One region of the Nonomuraea sp. NPDC048882 genome, then DNA from elsewhere that is predicted to be linked to it. Evidence: riboswitches for the same ligand, from Rfam matches in the RefSeq annotation. Region 1 holds a riboswitch; each other region holds the start of a gene.
The links. A riboswitch is a leader RNA that binds a small molecule or an ion and turns the genes downstream of it on or off. The one in region 1 is predicted to bind cyclic di-AMP.

Region 1 (3,775 bases):
TTCCACCGCAACCCGCGCACCGACCGCACCGTGGTGCTGACCGGCGGGATGCGCACGCCGTCCGACGCGCTGGTGGGGCCGGTCGCGGTGGCGGCGATCCGCCGTCTGCACGTCGACACGCTCTTCCTCGGCGTGCACGGGATGAGCGTGCGGGCCGGGTTCACCACGCCCAACCTGCTGGAGTCGGAGACCGACAGAGAGCTCGTGACGGCCGCGACCAGGCTGGTCGTCCCGGCCGACCACACGAAGTGGAACACGGTCGGCATCAGCACCATCGCCGAGCTGAGCGAGGCCCACGTGGTCATCAGCGACGCGGGGCTGCCCGAGGACGCACGCACCGACCTGGCCGAAAGGGCCGGGCAATTGATCATCGCGGAGGGCTCGCAGTGAAGCGCACCATCACCCATCTGGCCGACGGCCGGGAGCTGATCTACTTCGACCGGCGGGACGACGCCGACAGGAGCGCGATCGACCGGCGGACGCTCGACCCCCGGCCGGTGGCCTCAGAGCTGCGCTACGACCCGCTGACCGAGGAGTGGATCGCGGTCGCGGGGCACCGGCAGACGCGTACGTTCCTGCCGACCGGCGGCACGTCGGAGTGCCCGCTGTGCCCGTCGTCGGACGAGCGGTCGACGGAGATCCCGGCCTACGACTACGACGTGGTGGTGTTCGAGAACCGCTTTCCCTCTTTCTCCACAAATTTCGGGACTTATCAGGAGGTGGGCGGGCTGAGTGAGGTCCGTCCGGGCGTGGGGAGGTGTGAGGTGGTGTGCTTCACCTCCGACCACTCCTCCTCCTTCTCCAGGCTCTCCGACGCCCAGGTGGAGCTGGTCATGGAGGCGTGGGCCGACCGTACGGCCGAGCTCTCCGGGATCGAGGGCGTGGAGCAGGTCTTCTGCTTCGAGAACCGGGGCGAGGAGATCGGCATCACGCTCGCCCATCCGCACGGCCAGATCTACGCCTACCCGTACGTCACGCCCAAGACCAAGCTGCAGCTCGGCGCGGCTGCCCGCCATCGGGGGCCGGGCAACCTGTTCGCCGACGTGCTGGCCACCGAGCGGGCGGCGGGGACGCGGGTGGTGGCCGCCAACGAGTTGTGGACGGCGTTCGTGCCGGCCGCCGCGCGCTGGCCGTTCGAGGTGCACGTGTATCCGCACCGGCAGGTGCCGGACCTGGCGGCGCTCACGGAGGAGGAGCGGGCGGCGTTCGCCCCCCTCTACACCTCGGTGCTGCGGGCCTTCGACGGGCTGTTCGGCGTGGTGATGCCGTACATCTCGGCCTGGCATCAGGCGCCCGTACGCCAGGACAGGGAGCTGGCCTACCTGCACCTGGAGCTGTTCAGCATCCGGCGGGCGCCGAACAAGCTGAAGTTCCTGGCCGGCTCGGAGTCGGCGATGGGCGCCTTCGTTAACGACGTGCTGCCGGAGGAGGCGGCGCGCATGCTTCGATCACAAGTAGATCACTAATTGATTTCCACTTAAGGTCGCATGACTCGGGATCTACCACTAATATCCCCATAAGCACCGGCCATAACAGCCGTCGCTTGCCTAATCCCGGGCGCGTGGCCCGGGAGCCGGGGACCCGAAACCGCACCTGGGGTGAATCCGCTTCTGTGGTAGGGCGCACTCCCATGCCCGAACCCGTCAGCTAACCCGGCCGGCAGAGGGAGAGGAACACCTACGTGGCGGCTTCGTCCCCCGCGACTCTTGCCATCGGTCTGATCACCGCCGCCGCCGTCGCCGTCCTTCCGGCGATACCGGCGTCCGCGGCCCCCAAACCCTCGGAGGCGAAGCTCCGGGCGCAGCTCAAACAGCTCAACACCAAGGTCGACAAGCTCATCGAGAAGTACAACCTCAAGCGCGTCGAGCTGGCCAAGGCCCAGCAGGCCGCCGAGGCGGCCAAGGCCAGGCTGGCCACCGCCGAGCAGGCGCTGGCCACGGCCGAGCAGCGGGTCGCCGAGATCGCCCGCCTGCGTTACCAGAACGCCGATCCTTCGCTCCCCTTCCTCATGACCCCCGAGCGCGGCAGCAGCGCCGCCCTGCTCGAACAGCTGACGGCTGAGCAGCAGGCGGTCGTGCAGAGCGTGGCCAAGGCCAAGGACGACAAGGAGAAGGCCAGCAAGGAGGCCGCCGCCCTGACGACCAGGATCAAGGCCGACGCGGCCGAGGTGGACAGTCAGCGCGACGACGCCGAGAAGGTCATCGACGACATCGAGGACAAGCTCAAGGACCTGGTGCCGTTCGCGACGGGCCGCAACTCCGACGGTTCGTGGGCACCGCAGCTGCCGTCAGGCCCCGACCACATCACCCCGCGGACACGGCTGATGAAGGCCCAGGTGGCCAAGAACTTCGCGCTGCCGTTCTCCGTGGGCTGCTTCCGCGCGGGCGCGAGCGGCGAGCACCCGCTGGGCCGGGCCTGCGACTTCATGATGAGCACGGGCGGCTCGATGCCGTCGGCGGCCAACAACGTCCTCGGCGACCGGCTGGCGGACTGGGCGCTGGCGAACAAGGGCAAGCTGGGCGTCAAGTACGTGATCTGGAAGCAGCGGATCAACCACGGGTCGGGCTGGCGGACGATGTCGAACCGCGGCAGCATCACCGAGAACCACTTCGACCACGTGCACATCTCGATGAACTGACGCCGAGAAAGCCGAACGGGGCCCCTGCCGAGGAGACGGCACGGGCCCCGCGTCATGTTCAGGGGGCGTCAGTTGGTCAGCGTGAGCGGGTTGACCAGGTCGGCGTAGACGAGCAGACCTGCCATGATCATCATCACGATCGCGAGCGCGTACGTCAGCGGCAGCACCTTGGCGATGTCGACGTAGGCCGGCTCCGGCCGCTTCATGACCTTGGCGTACGCCCGCTTGATGCCCTCCCACAGGCCCCCGGCGACGTGACCGCCGTCGAGCGGCAGCAGCGGGATGAGGTTGAACATGCCGATCGCCAGGTTGAAGCCGGCCAGCAGGTTGACGAAGATGGCGATCTTCTTCTCGGTGGACAGGTCGGAGGCGAGGATCTCGCCGCCCATGCGGCCCGCGCCGACCACGCCCACCGGGCCCTCGGGGTCGCGCTCGTCGCCGGAGAAGGCCGCGTGCCAGACGCCGACCATCTTCTCCGGCAGGTTGAGCAGCGAGCCCGCCACCCGGGCGGTCAGCTCGCCCATGTAGCCGACGACCTGGCCGAGGCTCTGCTTCTCCATGACCTCGGTGGGCAGCACGCCGAGGAAGCCGACGTTCTTGTCGATCTTCTCGGGGTCTTCGAGGTTGGGCCGGTCCTGCGCGATGAGCGTGACGCTGAGCGTCATCGGCTTGCCGTCGCGCTCGATGCCGAGCTGCACCGGGCCGGGGCCGTGGGAGCGGATCAGGCGGGTGGCGTCGTCCCAGGAGCCGATCTTCTGGCCGTCGAAGGAGACCATGCGGTCACCGGGCTTCATGCCGGCCTGGGCGGCGGGCGTCAGCTTGTCGCCGGGCGCGCACTGGGCGCGCTGCTCGGAGATCGGGATCACACAGGTGTGGGTCTCGGGCGAGACGACCGGGGCCCAGGCGGGCAGGCCGATGCCGACCAGCAGGATGCTGAAGAAGACGAACGCGAGCACGAAGTTCATGGCCGGGCCGCCGGACATGATGATGACCTTCTGCCACCACTTCTTGCGGTAGAAGACGCGGTCTTCGTCGCCCGGCCGCACCTCTTCCTGCGCGGCGTCGCGGGCCGACTCGATCAGGCCCTGCCAAGGGCCTGTGGCGGTGCTCCTGAGCTTGCCCGGCTCGTCGCCGGGG
Region 2 (3,775 bases), on a different contig from region 1:
GAGCCCGCAGCCCAGGTGCAGCACCGTGGCCTTGGGGTGGGCGTCGAGGAACCCGGCGGCCCACCTGTCCAGGAAACGTGCCCTGAGCGCGACCGCGGCGGCACTGCCCGGGGTCATGCCCATTCTGCCGAAACCGTGCTCGATCCGGTCGAGCGTCTCCGCGGCCATGCGGTCGCCGAGGATCGGGCGGGGGGATCGGGCGTCGAGCGCCCTGCCGTAGAGCGTGGCGAGGAGGGTGGCCTTCTCCTCCGTCAGGTGCACCTTCTCGGGTGACATGCCTTCACGCTACGTCCGCGCGCGCGGCGCACGGCGGGTGGGGCGGACGGCGGCTCCGCGCTCTCTGCGGCCGCGCGCCGGGCGGGTGCGGGTGGGCGGCGGCCCCGCGCGGCCGCCGCCCACTCGCCGTCTATCTCGTGCGGCTCACTCCACGGAGGCGGTGAGCGGGGTGGGGCCGGTCTCCTCGCGGTGTTCGAGCACCTGCTTCCACTCGCGTACGCCCGCGCGATCCGGCCGGACCGCTCCGACGAACGCCTGCCTGCGCCAGTCGGAGAACTTCTCCTCCTTCACCACGTCGCCCGTGTGCGGCGAGTGGACCATGTAGCCGGGTTTGGAGATCATGCCCACGTGACCGAGCCCGCTGAAGAAGACCAGGTCACCGGGCTTGAGGTGGTCCCAGGAGATCTTCCTGGAGAACGCGCCGAACTGTTGCGCGGCGGTGCGCGGGAGTTCGATCCCGGCCGCCTCGTAGGCCCGGAGCATCAGCCCCGAGCAGTCGTAGCCCTGCCTGCTCGCTCCGCCCCAGACGTACGGGGTGCCGCGTTTGTCCATGGCGTATCTGATGGCGATCTTCCAGGCGGGAACGGGGAGTTGCTTCTCCTGGATGCGCCTGATCTCGGCGCCGGTCAGGGTGGTGGTGTCGTCGTCGGGGGTGGCTGCCTGGGCTGCTGGGGTGGCCAAGGTGAGTCCGGCGGCCGCGGCCGCCAGGACGATGGCGATGCGAGACAGAGCACTTGTCCTTCCATGGGGCCGGCCGGGTTAGCTGACGGGCTCGGGCCTGGAAGACAGCCCTACGGCGCGCTGGGCGCCGATTCGCCCCTGGGGGAGAAATGGGTCCCCGGCTCCACACAGCGGTTGTGTGGATTAGGCCCGATGGACTTTAGCGAATGGGTCAAGAGGTCGTAAACCCCCCAAATCGGACGTCCGGACCTTGAGATGGTGTGTTCGTCAGACGAGACGAGCCGGTAAGGTACAGCCCATGGAGTCGCGTAACATCCGCTTGGCCGTCATCCCCGGGGATGGCATCGGCACCGAGGTCGTCGCCGAAGGACTCAAGGTCCTGGAGGCCGTGGGTACGAAGATCGAGCCCACCCACTACGAGCTGGGGGCCGCACGCTACCACCGCACGGGCGAGACGCTGCCCGACTCGGTGCTGGAGGAGCTGCGCGGCTTCGACGCGATCCTGCTCGGCGCCATCGGCGACCCCAGCGTGCCGCCCGGCATCCTGGAGCGCGACCTGCTGCTGCGCCTGCGGTTCACCTTCGACCACTACGTCAACCTGCGACCGGTCAAGCTGTTCCCCGGCGTGGAGACGCCGCTGGCCGACACGCCCACCGAGGACATCGACATGATCGTCGTCCGCGAGGGCACCGAGGGCCTCTATGCCGGCACCGGCGGGGCCATGCGGCGGGGCACGCCCCACGAGATCGCCACCCAGGAGTCGCTCAACACCGCCCACGGCGTCGAGCGCGTGGTGCGTTACGCGTTCGAGCAGGCCAAGTCGCGGCCGCGCAAGAAGCTCACGCTCGTCCACAAGACGAATGTGCTGTCCTACGCCGGAGACCTGTGGCAGCGCACGGTCAACCGCGTGGCCGAGGAATACCCCGAGGTCACCACCGACTACAGCCACATCGACGCGGCCTCGATGTTCTTCGTCACCCAGCCCGAGCGCTTCGACGTGATCGTCACCGACAACCTGTTCGGCGACATCATCACCGACCTCGGCGCGGCCATCGCCGGCGGCATCGGCCTGGCGGCCAGCGGCAACATCAACCCCGAGCGGACCGCGCCCAGCATGTTCGAGCCGGTCCACGGCAGCGCGCCCGACATCGCCGGCCAGGGCAAGGCCGACCCCACCGCGACCATCCTGTCCGTCGCCATGCTCCTCGACCATCTCGGCCTGCGCGCCGAGGCGGCCAAGGTCGAGCAGGCGGTCGCCGACGACATCGTCGAGCGCCTGGCCGGCTGGGCCGGTCGCACCACCCACGAGATCGGCGACGACATCACCGCGCGAGTATCCGGCTAGGACCGCCTAGCCCCGATCAAGCGCCTGGCGGTCCGAGGAGGGCTGCCGGGCGCTTTTTCGTGTGCGGGTTCCGGCGACCGCGCAGGCGAATCCAGCGGCCAAAAGGACTAACCACCCCTTTGGCCCCTTGCTATCCCATATGGCGAGACAATAGGAAGTACGGACTGCCCTTACGGGCATGGCCGCTCATCGCAGCGGGCCCGCAGCCGGCGGGCAGATCCCGCAGATCCGGTAACTTTCGGTAGATTTCGGTAGATTTTCGGTAGACCGCAGAGAGAAGGACCGCCGTCATGACCATCGCTCAGAAGCTCAGCTTCGACGTGCAGCTATCCGACCACGCTCGCACCGCGGCCGAGCGGGAGCAGGTACTGGCGGACCCCGGTTTCGGGCAGACCTTCACGGATCACATGATCTCGATCGACTACACCGAGGGCCAGGGCTGGCACGACGCCCGGCTGCTGCCGTACGGGCCGCTGCAGCTCGACCCCGCCACCTCGGTCTTCCACTACGCGCAGGAGCTGTTCGAGGGCCTCAAGGCGTATCGCCAGCTCAGCGGGTCGATCGTGACCTTCCGCCCCTACGCGAACGCCGCCCGCTTCAACCGCTCGGCCGCGCGCATGGCCATGCCGGAACTGCCCGAGGAGACCTTCGTCGACTCGCTGGAGCTCCTCGTCCAGACCGACAAGGAGTGGGTGCCCACCACCGAGGGCCACAGCCTCTACCTGCGCCCCTTCATGATCGCCACGCAGGCGGGGCTGGGCGTCAACTACCCGTCGAAGACCTACAAGTACATGGTCATCGCCTCGCCGGCGGCTTCGTACTTCACCGGCGGCCTCAAGCCCGTCTCCGTCTGGCTGTCCACCGAGTACACCAGGGCCGCCCCCGGCGGCACCGGCTTCGCCAAGTGCGGCGGCAACTACGCCGCGGCCTTCGTCGCACAGCGGCAGGCGGTGGAGAACGGCTGTGACCAGGTGGTCTGGCTGGACGCCCACGAGCACCGCTACGTGGAGGAGATGGGCGGGATGAACCTGTTCTTCGTCTTCGGTGGCAAGCTCGTCACCCCCGCGCTCACCGGCACCCTGCTGCCCGGCATCACCAGGGACTCGATCCTGGAGCTGGCCGGGGACCTCGGGCTGGAGACCGAGGAGCGGCTCATCACCGTGGACGAGTGGCAGGCCGCGTGCGCGTCGGGCGAGCTCACGGAGGTGTTCGCGTGCGGCACGGCCGCTGTGGTCACGCCGGTGGGCACGGTCAAGGGCGCCGACCGCTCCTGGACCATCGCCGACGGCACGCCCGGCCCGGTGACCATGCGGGTGCGCGAGGAGCTGGTGGGCATCCAGTACGGCGCCCGCCCCGACGCCCACAACTGGATCCACAAGATCGTCTGATCTGGAACTCCCCGGGACCACGCGGCCCCGGGCCCCCGGGGCCGACGCGCCCCGGGGAATCCGGTCACCAGAGTTCCCCGGTTTC
Region 3 (3,775 bases), on a different contig from region 1:
AGCTACGACAAGAGGTGCTGGAGGAGATGACGCTCCTCCGCGGACGTACGCCGGACGTGGCCGGCAGCGTCGCCTGCACGGTGGACGGCCTGCCGATCGCCTGCGACCTGGAGAGCCGTACCGCCGAGCAGATCGCGGCGCTGTCGGCGGCGCTGCTCGCGATGAGCAGGCGGATGCTGGTCATCACCGGCCAGGGGGCCCTGGAGGAGACGCTCATCTCCGGCACCGCCGGCTTCGTGGCCTTCTACGCCGCCGGCCCCACCATCGTCCTCACGGTCCTGGCCGGACCCGGCGCGAACGTCGGGCTGCTGCGGCTGGAGGGCAGGAAGACGGCCGCCGCGGTGGCCGCCGTCGCAGCACGCAAGCACTGAGCGGAACCCGTTCAGAGACAAGAGAGGAAGAAGCATGGCCGGAATTGACGTCTCTCTCAAAGAGATGATGAGCATCGACGGCACGATCGGCGCGGCCATCGTCGATCACGGCAGCGGCATGGCGCTGGGCACGCTCGGCGGCTCCAAGGACCTCGACCTCCAGATCGCCGCGGCCGGCAACACCGAGGTGGTCAAGGCCAAACTCCGCACGATGGACTCGCTCGGGCTCAAGGAGAGCATCGAGGACATCCTGATCTCGCTGAGCACCCAGTACCACATCATCCGCCCGATCACCGGGCGCGGCGGCAAGGGGCTGTTCCTCTACCTCGCGCTCGACCGATCGCGCGCCAACCTGGCGCTGGCCCGGCACCAGTTGCGGGGCATCGAGGAGAAGCTGGAGATCTGACAGCGCCGTGGCCCGCGCGCGCGGCGCGGGCCACCGCTCGCCGCCTCAGGCGGAGGTCAGTTTGGTGATCTCGGCGGTGAAGGCGGGCCAGAGCTCGCGCGGCAGGTCGTGCCCCATGCCGGGGTAGGTCACCAGCCGCGCTCCCGGGACGGCCGCCGCCGTCGCCCGGCCGCCGGCCACGGGGACGAGCGGGTCGGCCTCGCCGTGCAGCACCAGCGTCGGCACGCGCACCCCCTTCAGCCCCTCCGTACGGTCGCCCGACGCCATGATGGCGGCGAACTGCCTGGCCGTGCCCGCCGGGTCGAAGCTGCGGTCGAAGGAACGCCCGGCCATCTCCATGATCCGCTCGCGGTCCAGCTCGTAGCCGGGCGAGCCGATGACCGCCCACCGCTCCACCGCCTGCTCCAGCGCCGACTCGCGGTCGGCGGGCGGGCGACCCATGAGCGCCGCGGAGGCGGCCTCGGTGGGAGGGGCGACGGACGGGGCGGGGGTGGACATGATCGAGGTGAGGGTCAGCACCCGCTCGGGGTGGCGGATGGTCAGCGCCTGGGCGATCATGCCGCCCATCGAGGCCCCCACCACGTGGGCGGACGGCCAGCCGAGCACGTCCATGAGGGCCGCGGCGTCGTCGGCCATGTCGTCCAGCAGGTAGGGGGCGGGCGATCCCGCCGCCGGTACGCCCGCGTCGTGGAAGTGGGTGGACAGCCCCACGTCGCGGTTGTCGTACCGGACGACGTGGTGCCCCTGCTCCGCGAGGAGCTCACAGAGCCCTTCGTCCCATTGGATCAGCTGGGCGCCGAGGCCCATGATGAGGAGCAGGGGCCGGCCCTGCGGTGAGCCGAAGCTCTCGTAGGCGATGTCGATGCCGTTCGCGGCTGCGCGGTTGGTCACGAAGACCAGAATGACATTCTGGTCTTGACTCTGCAAAGGCGGACGTCCTGCGTCAGCTCTGGGCCTCGTCCTGCGGCGGGGTGGCCGGGTTGCGGTCACGCTCGGCCCACGCGCGGGTCGAGAACGGGACCGGGTAGTTCTTCTTGCCCAGGCCGTCGCCCCACTTGGTGATGACGTAGTCGATCTCGATGTGGCCCTGGCCGCCGACGCCGTCCACGCCCAGTGTGCTGGAGTTGAACCGGCCGCCGGTCAGCTCGGCGAACGTCTTGGCGTCGAGGTCGAGCATGATGCCGCGGTTGGAGGGCTCACCGGGGCCGCGGTCGCCCACGAAGAAGGGCATCTTCTTGCCCTTATACATCACGTACCCCTCGGTCATGAGGGGCCAGCTGGGGCTGGCGGCCAGCCCCTTCTGCATGGGCTTGCCACTGGCGGGCAGGCCGGTGTCGCCGGCGCGGCCCGAGGCGTCGTCCCAGAAGTACGAGGCCGTGGTGGAGCCCTTGAGCAGGACCTTCTCGTCCGTGCCGGTGGCGGCGTGAGCGGCCGGGCCGGCGATGGTCAGCGTGCCGATGGCGATTGCGGTAAGGAGGGTGAGGGAACGCAGGCCAGAACGGGCAGACATGAAAAGGTAAACCCTTCGCGAGGGGACAAGGGAGTTTGCGCCCATGGGGGAATGGCGCGTAGCGGAAAATTCACCTGACGTCGCTACGCGATGCGCAAAATGACGAGCCTTTGGAGAAGGGGGCCGCTCTAGTAGGCGGCCGGCACGCGGTCCGGGGGTGTGACACGCTGATGCATGGGGTGATCGGTCCTCTCCATCACGCCTACCGGGTTAGCTGACGGGTTCGGGCGTGGAGATGCCCTACCGGCGTGTGGCCGGATTCACCCCATGAGGTGGGTCCCCGGTTCCCTGGGTTCGGGATTCGGCGCCAGTCGGCAGTCTCTTTGGGTAAGGACTAGGTCACCGGCTGGTAATGGCCGTTACTCTAACTATGGAAACGGACATACGCAAACGTTTCGCCACGAACAGGTCGAAAGATCTACCTTCGTCCGGGAATGAAGAAGGGGGCACGGGCATGCCGTACCCCCTCGGATTTCTCAGCCTCAGCCGCCGCTCTTGCGCCTGAACGATCTCTTACTCGCAGCCGGACCGTGCGCCCCGTGGATCTTCGAAGGGTCGACGCCCCTGCCACCCGCGCCCGAGCCCGCGGCCTGGCTGCGCTTGCGCTCCAGTGCCTCACGGAACTTGCGCTTCATCTCGTCCTCGGGAGTTTCGCTGACTTCCGGCTCCGGTGTATCCGCCATGAGGACCTCCAAGGTGTTGGGGACACTGACAGCTTCGCATGACACCGCTTACGACGCGAAACCGGCCTCGACCTTGCCCTGCGGCACGGGAGGCGGCCGCAGCCGCCTGTTCGGCGGCGCCACCAGCGCGATCATGGCCCCGGCGCTTCGCGGTCGTAGGCGAGCACGGTTTCAGGGTAAAGGGGTTCCTTTGCGTTCCTGGTGTTGCTTTGGAGCGGTCCAGGAAAGGGATACGCCAATGAGACTCCTCGGTCGTGACCTCGCAATGGATCTGGGAGCCGCGAGCACGCGGATCTACGCCAGGCGCAAGGGCATCGTGCTCGACGAGCCCTCCGCCGTCATGTGTGACGGCCGGACGGGCAAGGTCATCGGGTACGGCGTGGAAGCCGCCGCACTGGGCGGGGGCGGGCGTACGTGCTGGCCGGTCAGCGGCGGGCTGCCCGCCGACACCGAGCTGGCCCGGCGCATGATCCGGCACTTCCTGCGCAAGGTGCACTGGCATCCGTACGCCCGCCCGCGCGTGGTCATGGCGCTGCCCGCCGACTCCACCCCGATCGACCGGGCGGCGCTGCGTGACATCGCCTACGAGGCGGAGGCGCGGACGGTGCAGCTCGTCCCGCACGCCCTGGCCGCCGCGCTGGGGGCCGGGATGGAGCTGGACGACTGCACCGGGCACATGGTGATCGACATCGGCCGGGACGCGGCGCGGATCGCCGTACTGTCCGGGGAGTCGGTGGTGGCGGCCGGTTCTGTGCCGTACGGGGGGCAGGCCGTCAACCGGGCCATCGCCCGCTTCGTCGAGCGC
Region 4 (3,775 bases), on a different contig from region 1:
CGAATGGATCAAAACCCAGCACGTCCACCGCGTTCGTCATTGCGGATCCGGCCTGCGCGGAAGGCTCGATGACTTCGCGTATCGCCCGACGATCATTAGCGACATATCGCGAGTGCGTCATATATATCGGATCATGTCAATAGCGCTCGTCAAGAGCTCGGATTGTCATGCTTGACGACCTTTCCAGGATGCGTTTAACGTCTGCGAGGAGCGACTTCGGCCCACTTGAGAGGCCCAAGTTCAGCTGTTGGGGGGGAGGGCTCCCGATGGATGTGCTCACTGAAGGCGTCGAGCTGAGTCATGCCGATCTTGCGTTGCTGTCGGAGCTGGCCAAGGGAGTCACGGTTGACCGGGTGGGAAGACGTCTGGACATCAGCGGTCGTACCGTACGTCGGCGATTGCGCGGCATCTGCGACCGCATCGGCGTGGCCACGGCGATCGAGGCCGTGGCCTGGGCGGCCCGCCGCCAGCTGATCTAGCGGCGGGCACGTCTGGCGACAGCGCCGGCGAGCCGTGGGCAGGGGCTCAGTCGGCGATGCGTACGGCGCCGGCGAACGGCCGGTTGGCGATCGAGGCGATGCGCACCACGTCACCGGTCCGCGGCGCGTGCACCATCATGCCGCCGCCGAGATAGATGCCGACGTGGTGCAGGTCGCTGTAGAAGAACACCAGGTCGCCCGGCCGCATCTGCTCGCGCGGGATGTGCCGGCCCGCCGTCCACTGGCTGCCGGTGTAGTGGGGCAGTGAGATGCCCACCCTCTGGTAGGCGGCCATGACCAGACCGGAGCAGTCGAAGGAGCTCGGCCCCTCGGCGCCCCAGACGTACGGCTTGAGCTGCTGTGTGAGCGCCCAGCGCGCGGCCTGGGCGGCCTTGCCGGCGCCGACGATCGGCAGGTCGACGCGGGTCGCGCGGGTGCCGGGCCGCCCGGCCTCGCCCAGCGCCCGGCTGAACAGGTTGCTCTCGACCTTGGTGACCAGCTTGGTGATCTTGTCGCGCTTGCCGCCCAGCTCGTTGACGAGCTGCTCGACCTCGTCGATGCGCGCCTTGGCGCCGGCCCTGGCCCGCTCGGCGGCCGCCCTGGCCTTGGTGACCTGGTTGACCGCCTCGCCCTGCTGCTGCTCCAGCACGTACGTGGTGGCGGCGCGGTCGAGGAAGGTGTCGGGGTCCTTGGAGGTGGTGAACGCCAGCACCCGGCCCAGGCCGCCCGTGATGTAGGCGTTCTCGGCGAGCATGGCGGCCTTGGCCCGCTTGGCGGCGAGATCGGCCTCACTGGTGGCCAGGGTCTTCTTCGCGGCCTCTGCGGCCTTCTTGGCGGTCTTGAGCTTCTCCCGCTGGCCGTTGTACTGCTCGCTCAGCGTCTCGATCTCGGTGTGCATCTTCTCGACCCGCTTGGCCAGCTCCTTGAGCGAGGGCTTGGGATCGGCGGACGCCGAGGCGACGGGGATCGCGAGGAGGACCGCGGCGATCGTGAGACTCACCACACCGAAGCGGTGTGGCCGCCGAGGTCGTTCCGGAGGGCGGGCGTGCTTGCCCGCCGTCTTCCCCCCACCGTCGTGCGTGCGCTTCACCAACGAGCTCCTCTCATGGACGCCTACCGGGTTAGCTGACGGGTTCGGGCCGGAGCAGCCCTACCGAACGATTCGGATTCACCCCAGTGGTGACGATGGGGGTCGTCACCGGCGGGTCCCCGGCTTCCCTCACGGGAATTGGGCGTGTCCCTCACGTTGTGACACGTGGGGGACATCGTCGCAGGACACTAATGCACTCCGGGTTCGTGCTCAACCAGAACTGCCGAGTCTGTAGAGGTTTCACAACCGAAGGGTCACAAGGTGATCTCGTGGTCACTCGTACAGAAGCGACTTTATGTCCCCTTTGCCCTTGCTTCCGCCGCAGCCGCGAGGTCGGCGCCAGGGACGCGCCCATATGACCGGGTCATGTAACAGGATGGGCCGGGACATGGCAGTTAGGGCCGAGCCGTAATGACATCTGTACTCTGGAGAGCCATGGAGCAGGTGGCCGAACTGACGATGCCCGAGACCGCGGTGGTGGTCCGGCGTGCCCGCACGCCGGATGTGCGCACGGTCAGGAGGCTAGTGGACACCTACGCGGGCGCGGGCCCGCGGCTCCTGGAGAAGGCCACAGTGACCCTGTACGAAGACGTGCAGGAGTTCTGGGTGGCCGAGCGGGGCGGGCAGGTAGTCGGCTGCGGCGCGCTCCACGTGCTGTGGGAGGACCTCGCGGAGGTCCGCACCGTGGCCGTGGATCCCGAGTGCCGGGGCATGGGCGTCGGCCATCGGATCGTCTCGGCGCTGATACAGCAGGCGACGGATCTGGGTCTGCGGCGTGTATTCTGTCTAACTTTTGAGGTCGATTTCTTCGCGAGACTCGGGTTCCGCCCGATACAGGGCACCCCCGTCTCACCCGAGGTGTACGCCGAACTTCTCGCCTCCTACGACGAGGGCGTGGCGGAGTTCCTCGACCTGGAACACGTCAAACCGAACACCCTGGGCAACACCCGCATGCTGCTCCATCTGACATCGGGTGACGCGGACCTTGACCAGATGGAAAGGTGATTGTTGATACCTATGTCGATACGTTGGGCAGCACAGGCATGTGTCCTGACACGTGCCACATGCGCACTCGAAGCGAGGTGACACGGTGAGCACCGGACAGCCGCCGTATCCACAGGACGACTCCGGAGAAAACTCTGCCCCCGGCACCCCTTACGGGCAGCAGAACTCGGGCCGCCACCCCGGCGAGCCCGACCCCGACGTCACTGTGGTCGGCTACCGGGCGGACGACGCCTATGGGCAGCAGCCCCAGTACGGCCAGCAGCAGGGCTACGGACAGCAGCAGCAGTCCCAGCCCGGCTACGGCCAGCAGGGCTACGGCCAGCAGCAGCAATACGGCCAGCAGCCCCAGTACGGTCAGCAGCAGGGCTACGGACAGCAGCAGCAGTCCCAGCCCGGCTACGGCCAGCAGGGCTATGGCCAGCAGGACTACGGTCAGCAGCAGCAGTCTCAGCCTGACTACGGTCAGCAGGCTCAGTACGGGCAGCAGGGCTACGGCCAGCAGCCTCAGTCGGGTCAGCAGCCGCAGTACGGTCAGCAGCCTCAGTCGGGTCAGCAGCCGCAGTACGGTCAGCAGCAGCAGTCGCAGCCGGGCTATGGCCAGCAGGACTACGGTCAGCAGCAGGGCTACGGACAGCAGCAGCAGTCTCAGCCTGACTACGGTCAGCAGGCTCAGTACGGGCAGCAGGGCTACGGCCAGCAGCCTCAGTCGGGTCAGCAGCCCCAGTACGGTCAGCAGCAGCAGTCGCAGCCCGGCTACGGCCAGCAGGACTACGGTCAGCAGCAGGGTTACGGCCAGCAGCAGCAGTCCCAGCCCGGCTACGGCCAGCAGGGCTACGACCAGCAGCAGGCTTACGGCCAGCAGGGCTACGGGCAGCAGCAGCAGTCGCAACCCGGTTACGGCCAGCAGGGCTATGATCAGCAGCAGGCCTACGGTCAGCAGCAGGGTTACGGGCAGCAGCAGCAGTACGGGCAGGGGGGCTACGGCCAGCAGCCCGGTTACGGGCAGGCCTACGGCCAGCCGGTCGGCGTCCAGCCGCCCGGCGCGCCGGCTCCGCTGGCGGAGTGGTGGCAGCGGTTGGTGGCGAGGATCATCGACATCGTCATCCTCTACATCATCAACATCGTCATCGGCGTGATCTTCGGCCTCTTCCTCGTCGCCAGCTACTCCTCCCAGACGGGCGCGAGCAGTGGCCTCCTCACC

Region 2: another riboswitch for cyclic di-AMP. It lies ahead of AB0C27_RS26510 (C40 family peptidase); the one in region 1 lies ahead of AB0C27_RS41085 (hypothetical protein).
Region 3: another riboswitch for cyclic di-AMP. It lies ahead of AB0C27_RS25535 (hypothetical protein); the one in region 1 lies ahead of AB0C27_RS41085 (hypothetical protein).
Region 4: another riboswitch for cyclic di-AMP. It lies ahead of AB0C27_RS54065 (C40 family peptidase); the one in region 1 lies ahead of AB0C27_RS41085 (hypothetical protein).

What each region holds. Positions count from the first base shown of each region.
Region 1 covers NZ_JBEZGB010000014.1:274,333-278,107, reverse strand. The annotation lists gene AB0C27_RS41095 (DeoR/GlpR family DNA-binding transcription regulator) at 1-390, shown strand, start outside; gene galT (galactose-1-phosphate uridylyltransferase) at 387-1,466, shown strand; cyclic di-AMP (ydaO/yuaA leader) riboswitch at 1,535-1,676, shown strand; gene AB0C27_RS41085 (hypothetical protein) at 1,682-2,638, shown strand; gene AB0C27_RS41080 (site-2 protease family protein) at 2,707-3,775, opposite strand, start outside.
Region 2 covers NZ_JBEZGB010000007.1:349,849-353,623, reverse strand. The annotation lists gene AB0C27_RS26515 (class I SAM-dependent methyltransferase) at 1-276, opposite strand, end outside; gene AB0C27_RS26510 (C40 family peptidase) at 421-957, opposite strand; cyclic di-AMP (ydaO/yuaA leader) riboswitch at 1,011-1,157, opposite strand; gene AB0C27_RS26505 (3-isopropylmalate dehydrogenase) at 1,256-2,302, shown strand; gene AB0C27_RS26500 (branched-chain amino acid aminotransferase) at 2,593-3,690, shown strand; gene AB0C27_RS26495 (Uma2 family endonuclease) at 3,755-3,775, opposite strand, start outside.
Region 3 covers NZ_JBEZGB010000007.1:157,222-160,996, forward strand. The annotation lists gene AB0C27_RS25520 (roadblock/LC7 domain-containing protein) at 1-371, shown strand, start outside; gene AB0C27_RS25525 (hypothetical protein) at 406-777, shown strand; gene AB0C27_RS25530 (alpha/beta fold hydrolase) at 823-1,668, opposite strand; gene AB0C27_RS25535 (hypothetical protein) at 1,721-2,287, opposite strand; cyclic di-AMP (ydaO/yuaA leader) riboswitch at 2,472-2,604, opposite strand; gene AB0C27_RS25540 (DUF5302 domain-containing protein) at 2,770-2,970, opposite strand; gene AB0C27_RS25545 (rod shape-determining protein) at 3,209-3,775, shown strand, end outside.
Region 4 covers NZ_JBEZGB010000034.1:4,981-8,755, reverse strand. The annotation lists gene AB0C27_RS54070 (LuxR C-terminal-related transcriptional regulator) at 267-479, shown strand; gene AB0C27_RS54065 (C40 family peptidase) at 526-1,479, opposite strand; cyclic di-AMP (ydaO/yuaA leader) riboswitch at 1,575-1,724, opposite strand; gene AB0C27_RS54060 (amino-acid N-acetyltransferase) at 2,005-2,574, shown strand; gene AB0C27_RS54055 (hypothetical protein) at 2,585-3,463, opposite strand; gene AB0C27_RS54050 (RDD family protein) at 3,629-3,775, shown strand, end outside.